Regions from separate parts of the Shewanella sp. GXUN23E genome, predicted to be linked through region 1. Evidence: predicted binding sites of a transcription regulator. Region 1 holds the regulator's gene; each other region holds the start of a gene.

Region 1 (4,219 bases):
ATCTGCTTTACCCGGATAATGGTCAGGCGCACTGGCGGATATCTGCCGCTGAGGGCACGCTCGACAAAGACGACAACATAGTCACGCTTGAGAATAATGTTATCATCGACGCCATTACGCCCAATGAACCCTTGCAACAGCTGAAAACCAGCTACCTGCAGCTGGATCTGGATACCATGATCATGCGCTCTGATCGCGTAATCCAGGTAGATGGCAGCAATTTTAAAGTAGAAGGTACAGGGCTTTATGCCGATCTGAATGCGCAGACAGTTAAGCTGCTGAATCAGGTAACAGGAATCTATGAACCAAACTAAGACATTTTTTGCGGCACTCCTGTGCACCCTGAGTTGGGGCGCACTGGCGGCTACGGACGATCTCACCAAGGAAGTGCACATCAAGGCACCCAGCCAGTTTGCCGATATCAAGAACAAACGGGTGGTGTACTCAGGCCCGGTGACAGTCACCCAGGGCAGTATCAAAATTCAGGCCGATGAGCTCAGCGCCAGCCAGGGGGATGGAGAAACCATTCTTATCGCCACCGGCAAACCGGCTACCTACACCCAGATGCTGGACAATCATCGTCCTGCCACTGCCAGTGCCAATGAGATCCGCTACAACATCAGCAAGCGGGTACTGACCCTGATGGGCGATGCTGAAATCGAGCAGGATGGCAGCAAAGTCAGTGCGCCCAAAATCGTCTACGACATTGAATTGCAACAGATGACCGCACAGGGTAATCAGAATCCTGACGATCGGGTGCACACTGTCATCAAGCCTGAAAACTTCCAGAATGACATCAAGCCTCTGGACGACAACAAACCTTCCAGCAAAGACAAAAAGCAGGGGCAGCCGGATTCATGAGTGAACTGACGCTGAAAGCAGAGCATCTTGCCAAAAGCTACAAGAATCGTCAGGTCGTCAAGGACGTCAGCCTGGAAGTGAAAACCGGTCAGATCGTCGGTCTGCTCGGCCCCAACGGTGCCGGCAAGACCACCACATTTTATATGGTGGTTGGCTTGGTCAAAAGCGACAAGGGTGCTATCTACATCAATGATGAAGACCTGACGCTGGATCCCATGCATATGCGCGCCCGCAAGGGTATCGGCTACCTGCCTCAGGAAGCCAGTATCTTCCGTAAGTTGTCCGTCCGCGACAATATCATGGCAGTCCTGCAAACCCGCAAGGCACTGACCAATGAGCAACGGGAAGAACAACTGGAACATCTGCTGGAAGAGTTCAACATCACCCATATCCGCGATTCCATGGGGATGGCCCTGTCAGGCGGTGAACGCCGGCGGGTGGAAATTGCCAGGGCGCTGGCAGCCAATCCCAAGTTCATTCTGCTGGATGAACCATTCGCCGGGGTTGATCCGATCTCGGTTATCGACATCAAGAAGATCATCGAACAGCTCAAGAGCCGTGGTCTGGGGGTACTGATCACCGACCATAACGTGCGGGAAACCCTGGATGTTTGCGAACACGCTTATATCGTCAGCCACGGCAATCTGATTGCCGAAGGCACACCGGCGGAAATCCTTGATAACCAGCAGGTGCGCGCTGTGTACTTGGGTGAACAATTCAGGCTATAGTTAATTCATGTGTCCCGGCGCCAGTGCAGCAGCCATGCCGGGACAGCAAGGATACGCACTTTCCTCAGACCGATGGACATACCGGTTCTCGAGAATTTCTATTAAAACCACTCTATACAGGGATTTGCGGTAAAGATGAAAGCGTCTCTCCAGCTTAAACTGGGTCAGCAGTTAACCATGACGCCTCAACTGCAGCAGGCCATCCGCCTGTTGCAATTGTCTTCTCTGGAACTCCAGCAGGAAATCCAACAGGCGCTGGAATCCAATCCTTTGCTGGAGATGGATGAAGAACAATATGACTCAGAGCTGAATGACAACGAGGGTGACAACTCAGCGGAATTTGATGAGCCTGACGATTCAGAGCCGATGCAGCACAGCTCAAGTGTCGAAACATCAGACGCCATCACCCAGGAAGCCATGCCGGACGAGCTGCCCATGGACACCACCTGGGATGAAGTCTTCACTGCCGCTCCAGTCGCTGCCGGCCCCGCAGTGCGTGATGATGATATGCCATTTCAGGGGGAAACCAGTGAAGGTCTGTATGAACATCTGGAATGGCAGAAAAACCTGACGCCCTTTTCCGAGAACGATTACGCCATCGCCACCGCCATTATTGAGGCGATCGATGACCGAGGGTACCTGACTCAAAGCACGCAGGAGATCCTCGAAGCCTTGGGAGATGAGGACACTGAACTCGATGAAGTTGAAGCGGTACTCAAGCGTATCCAGCACTTCGATCCTGTGGGCGTGGCTGCCAGGGATTTGAGCGAGTGTCTGCTGATCCAGCTCAATCAGTTTGCGGCAGAGACTCCCCACATTGAGCATGCCCGCTTACTTATCCGTGAGCATCTGGAGCTGATTGCCAACCGCGATTTCCGCACTCTGATGCGCAAGACCCGCCTTAAGGAAGATGATCTGCGTGAGGCCATTAACCTCATCCAGACCCTGAATCCACGGCCAGGTCTGCTCATCAGCCGGGATAACGATGAGTATGTAATCCCAGATGTATCCGTATCCAAGAAGCATGGCCGCTGGGTAGTGGAGCTCAACCCCGATTGCATGCCCAAACTGAATGTCAACCAGCATTATGCAGCCATGGCCCGCAGCACGCGCAGCCAGGCTGACAGCCAGTTCATTCGCGGCCATTTGCAGGAAGCCAAGTGGTTTATTAAAAGTCTGGAGAGCCGTAACGATACACTGCTGAAAGTGGCCAATTGTATCGTGCAGTTTCAACAGGGATTTTTTGAGTTCGGCGAAGAGGCCATGAAACCTATGGTACTCAACGATATTGCCGAAGCGGTTGAAATGCATGAGTCCACCATTTCCAGGGTGACCACGCAAAAATATATGCATACCCCAAGAGGGATTTTCGAATTAAAGTATTTCTTCTCCAGCCATGTTGGAACTGAAGATGGTGGAGAATGCTCGTCCACTGCCATTCGTGCTTTTATCAAAAAGCTAGTGGCAGCCGAAAACCAGAAGAAACCATTAAGCGACAGCAAGATGGCAGAACTTCTGGCAGAACAGGGAATAAATGTTGCCAGACGGACTATCGCCAAATACCGAGAAGCGATGCTGATTCCGCCTTCCAACCAGCGTAAGAGTTTATAACCCTACCCGGAATAAAGGAGGTAGCTATCTATGCAAATCAACCTGACTGGACACCATATCGAGATTACAGACTCTCTGCGGGAATATGTGGAAAGCAAATTCACCAAGCTTGAACGCCATTTTGAACAGATCAATAATGTGCACGTTGTATTGAATGTTGAGAAACTTCAGCAAATTGCAGAAGCAAAACTGCATATAAACGGCGGCGAAATTTTCGCAACTTCAGAACATGAAGATATGTATGCCGCAATAGACGCCCTGATCGACAAACTTGATCGTCAGGTGATTAAACACAAAGAGAAACTGACAAAACACTAACGATGGAACTTCGTACCATCCTGCAGCCGGAGTGTGCCTCCTGTGCCACTCCGGGCAGTAAGAAAAAAGTACTTGAGCTGGTAAGCGATCTTATCGCGGCTCAGTACCCCACCCTTTCCTCCCAGGAAGTATTCGAAAGTCTGCTTGCCCGGGAGAAAGTTGGCAGCACAGGAATCGGAAACGGTATTGCTATTCCTCACGGCAAACTGACGACTATTGATCATCCCATCGCCGTCCTGGTGAAATGCACCGAACCCGTTCCCTTCGATGCCATCGACAATCAACCGGTCGATATTCTTTTTGCCCTGCTGGTTCCAGCCGAGCAATGTCAGACTCATCTGGCAACACTCGCTGCAATGGCTGAAAAGCTCAGCGACAAACAAGTGGTTAAGCAACTGCGCAAAGCGCAGGATGACGCAGAACTGTTCCGGGTTATTACCGCATGAAATTGGTTATCGTATCGGGCCGCAGTGGCTCAGGAAAATCTGTTGCCTTAAGAGCGCTGGAAGATCTGGGCTACTACTGTGTGGATAATTTGCCGCTGTCGCTGATTGGCAGCTTGATGGAGCAACTCAAAAGCACCACTGAACAGGTCGCCATCAGTGTGGATGTGCGCAATCTGAAAAATCAGGATAAGGTGCTGGAGCAACAACTCAAGTCACTGAGCAATACTGAGATCACCAGTTTTTTCCTGTATTCAG
Region 2 (4,219 bases), on a different contig from region 1:
TATTTCCGAGTACAACCGCAGTGTGCAGGGATTCCTGGTTAAATCGGTTGAGCGCATTATCAATACCAACTGGGAAGATATTATGCCGCCACCCAATGGCACTGGGAAAACCTCTTATCTGACGGCGGTGACGGAGATTGAAGGGGAATTGGTGGAAATCCTCGATGTGGAGAAAATCCTGGATGAAATTTCACCGGTTAAGACGGATCTCAGTGAAGCGGCGCAGGAACAGCTGACCATAGATAAGGATAAGTCGTATCATATTATGGTGATTGACGATTCGTCGGTGGCCAGAAAGCAAATCATTCGCTCTCTGGAGTCACTGGGGCTGCAGATTGATACTGCCAAAGATGGCCGGGAAGCGCTGAACATGTTGCTGCGCTTTGCTGAGGATCAGGAAAACCTCGCCGATGAGATCCCGCTGATTATTTCTGATATCGAAATGCCGGAGATGGATGGCTACACGCTGACATCCGAGATCCGGGCCAATCCAAAACTGAAAGATATTAAAGTGGTGCTGCACACTTCTCTGAGTGGGGTTTTTAACCAGGCTATGGTGGAAAAGGTCGGCGCCGATGATTTTATTGCCAAATTCAATCCGGACGAGTTGGCTACCAAAGTGAATAAGCATCTGTGCATTGATGTGTAACGCCTTTGGGGACAGTCTTTTCGCCCGGAGATGGGCGTTGTGAAATAGGAATAAACAGTGCCGAATAAGACGCTTGCCGATACTGAGTATGTGCAGTTCAGGCAATTTCTGGAACAACACAGTGGCATAGTGTTGGGGGACAACAAGCAATATCTGGTGCGCAGTCGTCTGGCACCTTTGATGAGTAAATACAGTTTGCCCACCCTCTCTGAGCTGGTGCAAAAGTCCATGAAGCCAGCAGAGCGGCAACTGCGATCTGAAGTCATTGATGCCATGACCACCAACGAAACGCTTTGGTTTCGAGACAGGTATCCTTTTGAATTGCTGGCCAATGAATTGCTGGGCGAGTTTGCCAGCCTCGGACGTGCGGTGAAAATCTGGTCAGCCGCCTGTTCGTCCGGTCAGGAGCCATATTCCATTGCCATGACAGTACTGGAGAGTCAGCAGAAGCGTCCGGGAACTGTGCCTAATGGGGTGCAGATTCTGGCTACGGATTTATCGCCTTCTATGCTGGATCGTTGTCGTAACGCCGAATATGATTCTTTGGCACTGGCGCGGGGATTGTCGGAAGAACGCAAACGTCAGTTTTTTGAACCCTGCCGTGATACCAGTATGCGTCTGAAAGAGCAGGTGCGTAATATGGTGAATTTCCGGCCTCATAACCTGCTGGAAAGTTATGCCTCTTTGGGCAAGTTCGACATCATTTTTTGTCGTAATGTGCTTATCTACTTTTCTCCTGAGGCAAAGGCCAACATATTGCGGCAATTTGCTGCCGCTTTAAATCCCGGCGGCATTCTGTTTCTCGGGGCATCTGAATCGGCTGCCGGTATGACAGACCAGTTTGATATGGTGCGCTGTAATCCGGGGATCTATTACCGAAAGCGCGGCTAAGCAGGCTTTACTGCCTGTTTGGATAAACTCAGAGGGACTGCCAATCGCAGTCCCTTTTCATTTGGCACGTGAATTGCTTTTAAAGACTCAAAGGTCTGAGGAGGCAAATTTATGGCACTCTCGTTTGATAAAGCTCTGGGTATTCATCAATACACTCTGGGAATTCGTTCTCAGCGTGCAGAGGTGATCTCCAGCAATATCGCCAACGCCGACACACCTCATTACAAAGCCAGGGATGTGGATTTTTCCGCTGCACTGCAGGATGCCAAAACCCGTCAGGGCGGTCTCGCCATGGCTCAAAGCCACGAAAAGCATTTCGACTTGAAGGCACTGACTGAACAGCATGTGAAATACCGCATTCCCAATCAGCCGGATACCGGTGATGGCAATACCGTAGATATCCAGCAGGAGAAAACGGCATTTATGGAAAATGCGATTGAGTATCAGATGTCTCTGGGATTTCTGGATCGTAAATTTGCCGGTCTGAAAAAGGCATTGAAAGGGGGGTAATCCATGAGTCTGTTCAATATCTTTGATGTATCAGGCAGCGGCATGTCGGCGCAGTCGGTTCGTCTCAACACCACCGCCAGTAATATTGCCAATGCGGATGCGGTTTCCAGCAGTGTGGATGGGACTTATCGGGCACGTTATCCGGTATTTGAAGCCGAACTTGCCAAGGCCAGTTATCAGCAGCAGGAGGCCGTCGGTGTCCAGGTAAAAGGGATTGTGGAGAGTGATTCACCACTGCAAAAGGAGTTTGCTCCCCAGCATCCCATGGCTGACAAAGACGGTTTTATCTATAAACCCAATGTCAATGTGATGGAGCAGATGGCCGATATGATTTCCGCTTCCCGCTCTTATCAGATGAATGTTCAGGTCGCTGAAGCCGCCAAGTCGATGCTGCAGCAAACATTGAACATGGGCAAATAACAGGGCAGAGCAGGAGGTAAGTCTTGAGCCTCATCAATCCTCTCAGCGGCAATACATCGCCCCTGAGTAATCAGAGCAGCCCATCCCAGGTGCAGAGCAATACTGCGGGCAGCACAAATAATCAGATCAGCCAGAATAATCCTGTGCTGGATCCCATGCGTCTGCAGGACGGCAAAACTGTGCCGGAGCAGAAAGGCCAGGAACTGACCCAGGCGGACTTTTTTGCGCTGCTGACCCAGCAGCTGTCCATGCAGGATCCGTTCAAGCCGGTTGAAAACGACCAGATGATTGCACAAATGGCATCGTTCTCCACTGTAGATGGTATTTCCAAACTCAATCAGGAGATCCTCAACCTCAACAGCACTATGACCTCAAGCCAGGCGTTGCAGGCATCAGGGTTAGTGGGGCAGAAGGTACTTATCCCTTCCGGTACAGGTCATGTCAGTACCGAAGAGCAGAACATTAAAGGTGTGGTCACCTCACCCAAGCCGATCGATGAAATCACCGTGCGGGTGGAGGATGACAAGGGACAGTTGGTTACTACCTTTAAGGTCGATGGCAGCAAGGGCGGCAATATCGACTTTAATTGGGACGGTCTGAACAGCAAAGGTGAGCCGGTCGCTCAGGGCAACTATACCTTCAAGGCCAGTGGCCGGGTTGATGGTGAGTCCCAGGAACTGGCGGTCTCCACCTATGCCCATGTGACCAGTGTGTCGCTGGGCACTGCGGCAACCGGCGCAGTACTCAATCTGCGGGGAATTGGCGGCGTGAAATTATCGGATGTGTTGGCGGTAGCGGAAAGCTGATGCACGCAATAGGCGAGGCGTTAATGCGCCTCCATCTGGATCCAAGAGGTGAATTATGTCTTTTAACATTGCTTTGAGTGGTATTGCGGCATCGCAGAAAGATCTGAATACCACGGCCAACAATATTGCCAACGTTAATACTGTTGGTTTCAAGGAATCCCGCGCTGAGTTTGCTGATGTGTATGCCAACTCAATTTTCTCCAATGCGGGAACGGCCGTGGGTGGTGGTGTGACGACAACTCAGGTGGCTCAGCAGTTCCACCAGGGCAGTCTGCAGTTCACCAACAACGCGCTGGATATGGCGATCAGTGGTGGCGGCTTCTTCATTACTTCTGCGGGCAGCGGGAATCAGGATTATTCCTACACCCGCGCCGGCGCGTTCAAGATTGACGCTAATAACTTTCTCGTCGACGCTGCCGGTAACTTCCTGCAGACCTTCCCCGTGGATAAAGAGGGCAACTCCACCTCTGTGAGTCTGTCCACTACCAAGTCGGTACAGATCCCGGATACCGCGGGCAGTCCACAGAAAACCGAAGAAGTGGGTATTCAGATGAACCTGAATGCCGGAGAGTCCACCAAGGTGCTGGCGAATTTTGACCCTGATAACCCAGACACTTTCAACAATTCCACCTCGCTGACGTTCTATGATTCGCTGGGTGAGCCTCATGTTCTGACCAGCTATTTTATCCGTCCGGAAAATGCGGCATACACCGGCGAGAGTAACTGGGTGGCATTTTACGCTGTCGACGGAAAGCCGGTGAATATGGCCGGGGCCGGCGGAAGCTATCAGACAGATACCAACGGTGACGGTACCCCGGATGCGACCGGAACCGCTGATGTGGGTGGCTGGACCGGTGCCGTGCTGAGCTACAACGACACTGGTACCTTTACCGGCTCAGATCCTGCTGTTATCACTACCGAAGAGTTGGGGATCAACGGTGCC
Region 3 (4,219 bases), on a different contig from region 1:
GTTAAGTGAATTTGACGCAGTCACCATGCTGACAGGCATTACCGCCATGGAACCGGCAATAGAGTCAACACCAGTTCTGTCACCCCAGATAGCAATAGGCGGTGACACCTACAGCTTGCCGCGGGTATTTCGTCATCAACTGCAGGACAACTGGAAAGGTATAGGGAAAGTCAATCGGCTGCGGTTGGCAACCGGTGAAAATCGTGCCCGAGCCAGCTTACTGCACATTGCTGCCGGAGGAGAGATCCCGGCTCACACTCACAAAGGTCAGGAGGTGACGCTGTTGCTGGCCGGAGAGTTCAGTGACGAGTATAGCAACTATCAACCCGGCGACTTTATCGTGATGAGCAGTGAGCATGAACATGCCCCAAGAACGGCTTCAGGTTGCCTGTGCTACACCCTGGTGGATGCACCGCTCTACTTCACCAAAGGGATAAGTAAGCTTTTGAATCCTATTGGCGAATTAATCTATTGACGCTGACAGCGGCGGTCCGGGAGGATCGCCATTATTGTTGATGAAACAGAATTGACAATCCCAAAACCATAGATAATATAGCTTTTGTCGGGTAGTTCTTCACCACCCGACATCTCGCCAGGATTGACCTTTTCGGGACTTCTCCCGCCAAAACTCCAAATCTCAGGCCTTCACATAACCGTCATCTGGATATGGTTGACTTGCTGAAATGGTTTTTGGGGTCAATGCTTGGAAGAGGCGCTCTGGCCAACCAGCCATTACGTTTCTTCCCCTGAACTCAACATCGCTGCTTCGTGGGTGACGAAGCTGAGGATTTGTTTATTGAACCTATTTGTTCGCCTCTGAGGCGAAAAAGGACAAGAAAGGAGTGTGACCATGTCATACAAAGTAGATAACTATGAAATTAATGTTTGTTTTCCGGTAGATGCAATTTCTATCAACAAGAATTCCATCGCGTTTACAGACAAGCAGGGAAAAAACAAGCAAACCTTCTCAAAGCGTACCGAAGCGCTGAAGTTCATGAAATGGTTGCTTAATCCTAACCAACGCTAACAGAAAGACACTCTCATCACGGCCCTGCTTCACCATTACTCGGGGCGAGTGTTAACCTCCCAATATGCAGTACTCTCAATAGCCGGTCAGGACCACATCTGCGATGCGCAGATGAGCCTGACCAGTAAATATCTCAGGGCAAACACAGACCCGGATATTTGCGCCGATATCTGGCCAACATGGTCTCATTGCCCAAAATCCCCCCCTGATGGATGTACATCAGGCAAGCTTGCGGATCTTGCTGCCGAATGTGTTTGAGCGCCATTAACCCCAGTGGGTCATACAGCAGTTCAAAGTCCAGCTCGCGGCTTCGCGCCTGCAGCCATATTTCGGCAAATTCCCGATACAGCTTGCCAAAATGGTATTTCCGGCCAAAGTCAACAATTCGTGGATGACAGGACGCATCCGCCTCCAGTTCAGTAAACTGGCTTTGCAGATAATCGATTCCCCCCACTGCGGGCACAGTAATGACTTGCAGGTCCAGATGATTGCGATGGAAATAGCGGGACAGAAACAGTGCCGTGGTACCTGTGCCCGCTGGCAAAATAACTTTCACATGTTGGTACTCCTGCGTCGAGCGCCAATCAGCCAGCTCTTTCGCCAACTGCTCAACACCGCTGGCCGCAAGCGCGCAGCGTCCCCCTTCAGGAACAAATATCGCCCGCGTTCGCGCTGGCAGTATTTTTTGTTCAATATAGTCAGCGACGCTCAGCTCACCTCTGTCACTCTGTTGATCAACCGGAACCACCCGGGCTCCCAGTGCCAGAGCACCGCGATAGTTGCCACTGGGATGAGCAGCCAACCAGTCACTGATATGATCAACATAAAACTCCAGCTGACAGCCTTTCAACTGCGCCAGTGCCGCCATGGTATAAAGGGAGTTGGCCTGAGCCGAACCGTACCCAATCAGGGTATCAATTTCACTGAAGTCCATCTCCAGCAGCGCCGCAAATTTACGCGCTTTATTTCCGCCAAAGGCCTGATGTAACAGATCATCACGCTTGATAAATACGGGAAAACCAAACAGCTCATGCTGCTCGATGGGCGAGTTGATCAACAACATGACTCATCATCCGAGGAAAAAACGCCAAGTTTATATCAATTGTATGGCCGAGGTGAGCACATGCACGCACATTGGCGCGCCTGTCACACTTCATTCCTTCGCTCGCATCAGAGCATTCACAGTGCCGTAAGCGATACACCATACCAACTGCCAGGACTTATTATCAGCCTATTTACCCCATTCCTCAGCCGTCAGCTTCTCGCAATACGGGCTTTTTCATCTGCGACTGACATCGCGCACAGTAAACCAACGATGACGTCTGTGACTGCCGGAAATAAGCCGGGATTGATATCAATGAGAATGAGCGGAAAAACCTGCAGCGCCTGACACCAATGTCAACCATCAGTTGCCAGACATCAAGCGCTGAAGGGACCAGAAGCTTGTGAGGGAAATGGCAGTAATAGGGTGGTCAAATTCCCCAACATTCAGGGAAATACCTCATCACCCATCAGCTGCTAAATTATTTTTATTTAAATATCAATGAATTAAAAATTGGCATAGTATCTGCTTAGAATGGGTAACTCTCTTTATTTGCAGGAATATTCTATATGTCGTTGATTCGCCTGATCCTCAATGTTCTGTGGCTGATTACCGGTGGGCTGGTGATGGGGCTTGCATGGTGGCTGGCCGGACTGCTGTGCTTTATCAGCATCATCGGGATCCCCTTTGGCCGAGCCTGTTTTGTGATTGGAGAGCTGACCTTCTGGCCTTTTGGTCAGGACATAGCCAATCGTGAATCAGTCACCGGCCGTGAAGATATAGGTACGGGTACAGCCGGAACTGTTGGCAATATCATTTGGTTCCTGTTATTCGGACTGTGGCTGGGAATTGGACACTTAACACTGGCCGTGGGCTGTTTCCTCTCTATTATCGGTATTCCGTTTGGCCTGCAGCATCTGAAACTGGCTATGCTGAGTTTGATGCCCATAGGCCAAACTGTGGTCGCCAGAGCCTGATACTTGCTATACCGCAGAAACCAGGATGGTTTCATCATGAAAAACAGCAGACCTGGTCTGCTGTTTTTGTATGCTTCAAATGGCAGACAACAGTACTATTTGGCGCGAAGCTGTTGCCAGTACTCTGCTAAGGTCACAGCGGTATCCATACCAGACAACCCCGTGTTGAGGATCTCCAGCCAGCGCCGCCCTTCGTCAGAGCGCTGCAATGCCACGAACAAATGAGGCTGCGCCAACAGGCGACGACCGGGTTGCAGCTTGTCTTCAATGCCTGGCACACTGTTGGTCTGCAGCAAATACTTCACTGAATTCATATCCATCACCGCCGCATCCACTCTGGCAGTGGCCACCATCCGCAAATTCTGTTGATCTGAACTGGCCTCACGCACCGGCTGGCGCTTATTGGTAAACCAGGGCGCCAACTCTGGCATCGCCAGCACCTGCTCCCCAACGCCCAGGGTATATGCCTGCAGATCCTCCAACTCGAGCCAGCTTAACGGATGCAGCTTCATTTCCACCAAACCAATTGGACTGGTTGCAACCGGTCGGGAAAACACCAGCTCATCGGTCTGATACTCATAAACCGGCAACATCCCCAGATACTTTCCACCCGGTTTTGCTGCCAGCTTCTGTGCTCGGCTGGCACCATAAAAGTCCACTTTCAACTCATGCCCCATATTTGCCAGGGCCTTTTTAACAACATATACCACCGCCCCCTGCTCGGTCAGATTCGGACCGGCATAGGGTGGCCAGTACACTGCGGTCAGGTACAGCGTATCTGCACGCAAACTCAATGGATTCAGCAATAACAACAATAACAGTACTGCTTGCAGGTAACTTGTTCGTCGCATCTTTTCCTCCCGCGCCCACTTTCCCGGGCCATCGTGATGTTGCGATAACGGACAATATCTCATCAGTATAGTCAGCAAGTGTTACTCAATTGTTTTTACAGGATGAATTCAGCGGTTTGCTGAAATGATAAAGCTCTTGGAATTATTGGATGATACTCAGCGTCCTGGGAACAGTGACATAAATCGATTAGTAATGGTGATAGACGCTGTTTAAATGGGTCACGGCCAGTGACCTGAATCACACTTGCCGACTCATCTTACAGACTCCGGTGGAATAATTCACTATTCCTATCAGCATATTCCAACAAACGCTGCGATACAC

Evidence for each region. Region 1 encodes sigma-54, which starts transcription at its own class of promoters, with help from an activator protein. Its sites were predicted from a motif close to GTTGGCACGNNNNTNGNNT; they were not measured.
Region 2: the regulator sigma-54 is predicted to act here: its motif matches at 1,601-1,619, upstream of flgB (flagellar basal body rod protein FlgB).
Region 3: the regulator sigma-54 is predicted to act here: its motif matches at 2,582-2,600, upstream of ACRRUX_RS12620 (YccF domain-containing protein).

Annotation. Positions count from the first base shown of each region.
Region 1 covers NZ_JBOZWP010000017.1:55,050-59,268, forward strand. The annotation lists gene lptC (LPS export ABC transporter periplasmic protein LptC) at 1-314, shown strand, start outside; gene lptA (lipopolysaccharide transport periplasmic protein LptA) at 301-861, shown strand; gene lptB (LPS export ABC transporter ATP-binding protein) at 858-1,589, shown strand; gene ACRRUX_RS14555 (RNA polymerase factor sigma-54) at 1,725-3,200, shown strand; gene hpf (ribosome hibernation promoting factor) at 3,231-3,518, shown strand; gene ptsN (PTS IIA-like nitrogen regulatory protein PtsN) at 3,521-3,964, shown strand; gene rapZ (RNase adapter RapZ) at 3,961-4,219, shown strand, end outside.
Region 2 covers NZ_JBOZWP010000008.1:44,103-48,321, reverse strand. The annotation lists gene ACRRUX_RS09315 (chemotaxis protein CheV) at 1-649, shown strand, start outside; gene ACRRUX_RS09310 (CheR family methyltransferase) at 707-1,540, shown strand; gene flgB (flagellar basal body rod protein FlgB) at 1,652-2,050, shown strand; gene flgC (flagellar basal body rod protein FlgC) at 2,054-2,470, shown strand; gene flgD (flagellar hook assembly protein FlgD) at 2,494-3,276, shown strand; gene flgE (flagellar hook protein FlgE) at 3,332-4,219, shown strand, end outside.
Region 3 covers NZ_JBOZWP010000013.1:58,210-62,428, forward strand. The annotation lists gene ACRRUX_RS12605 (ChrR family anti-sigma-E factor) at 1-475, shown strand, start outside; gene ACRRUX_RS12610 (hypothetical protein) at 851-1,027, shown strand; gene ACRRUX_RS12615 (pyridoxal-phosphate dependent enzyme) at 1,161-2,090, opposite strand; gene ACRRUX_RS12620 (YccF domain-containing protein) at 2,639-3,046, shown strand; gene ACRRUX_RS12625 (substrate-binding periplasmic protein) at 3,142-3,897, opposite strand.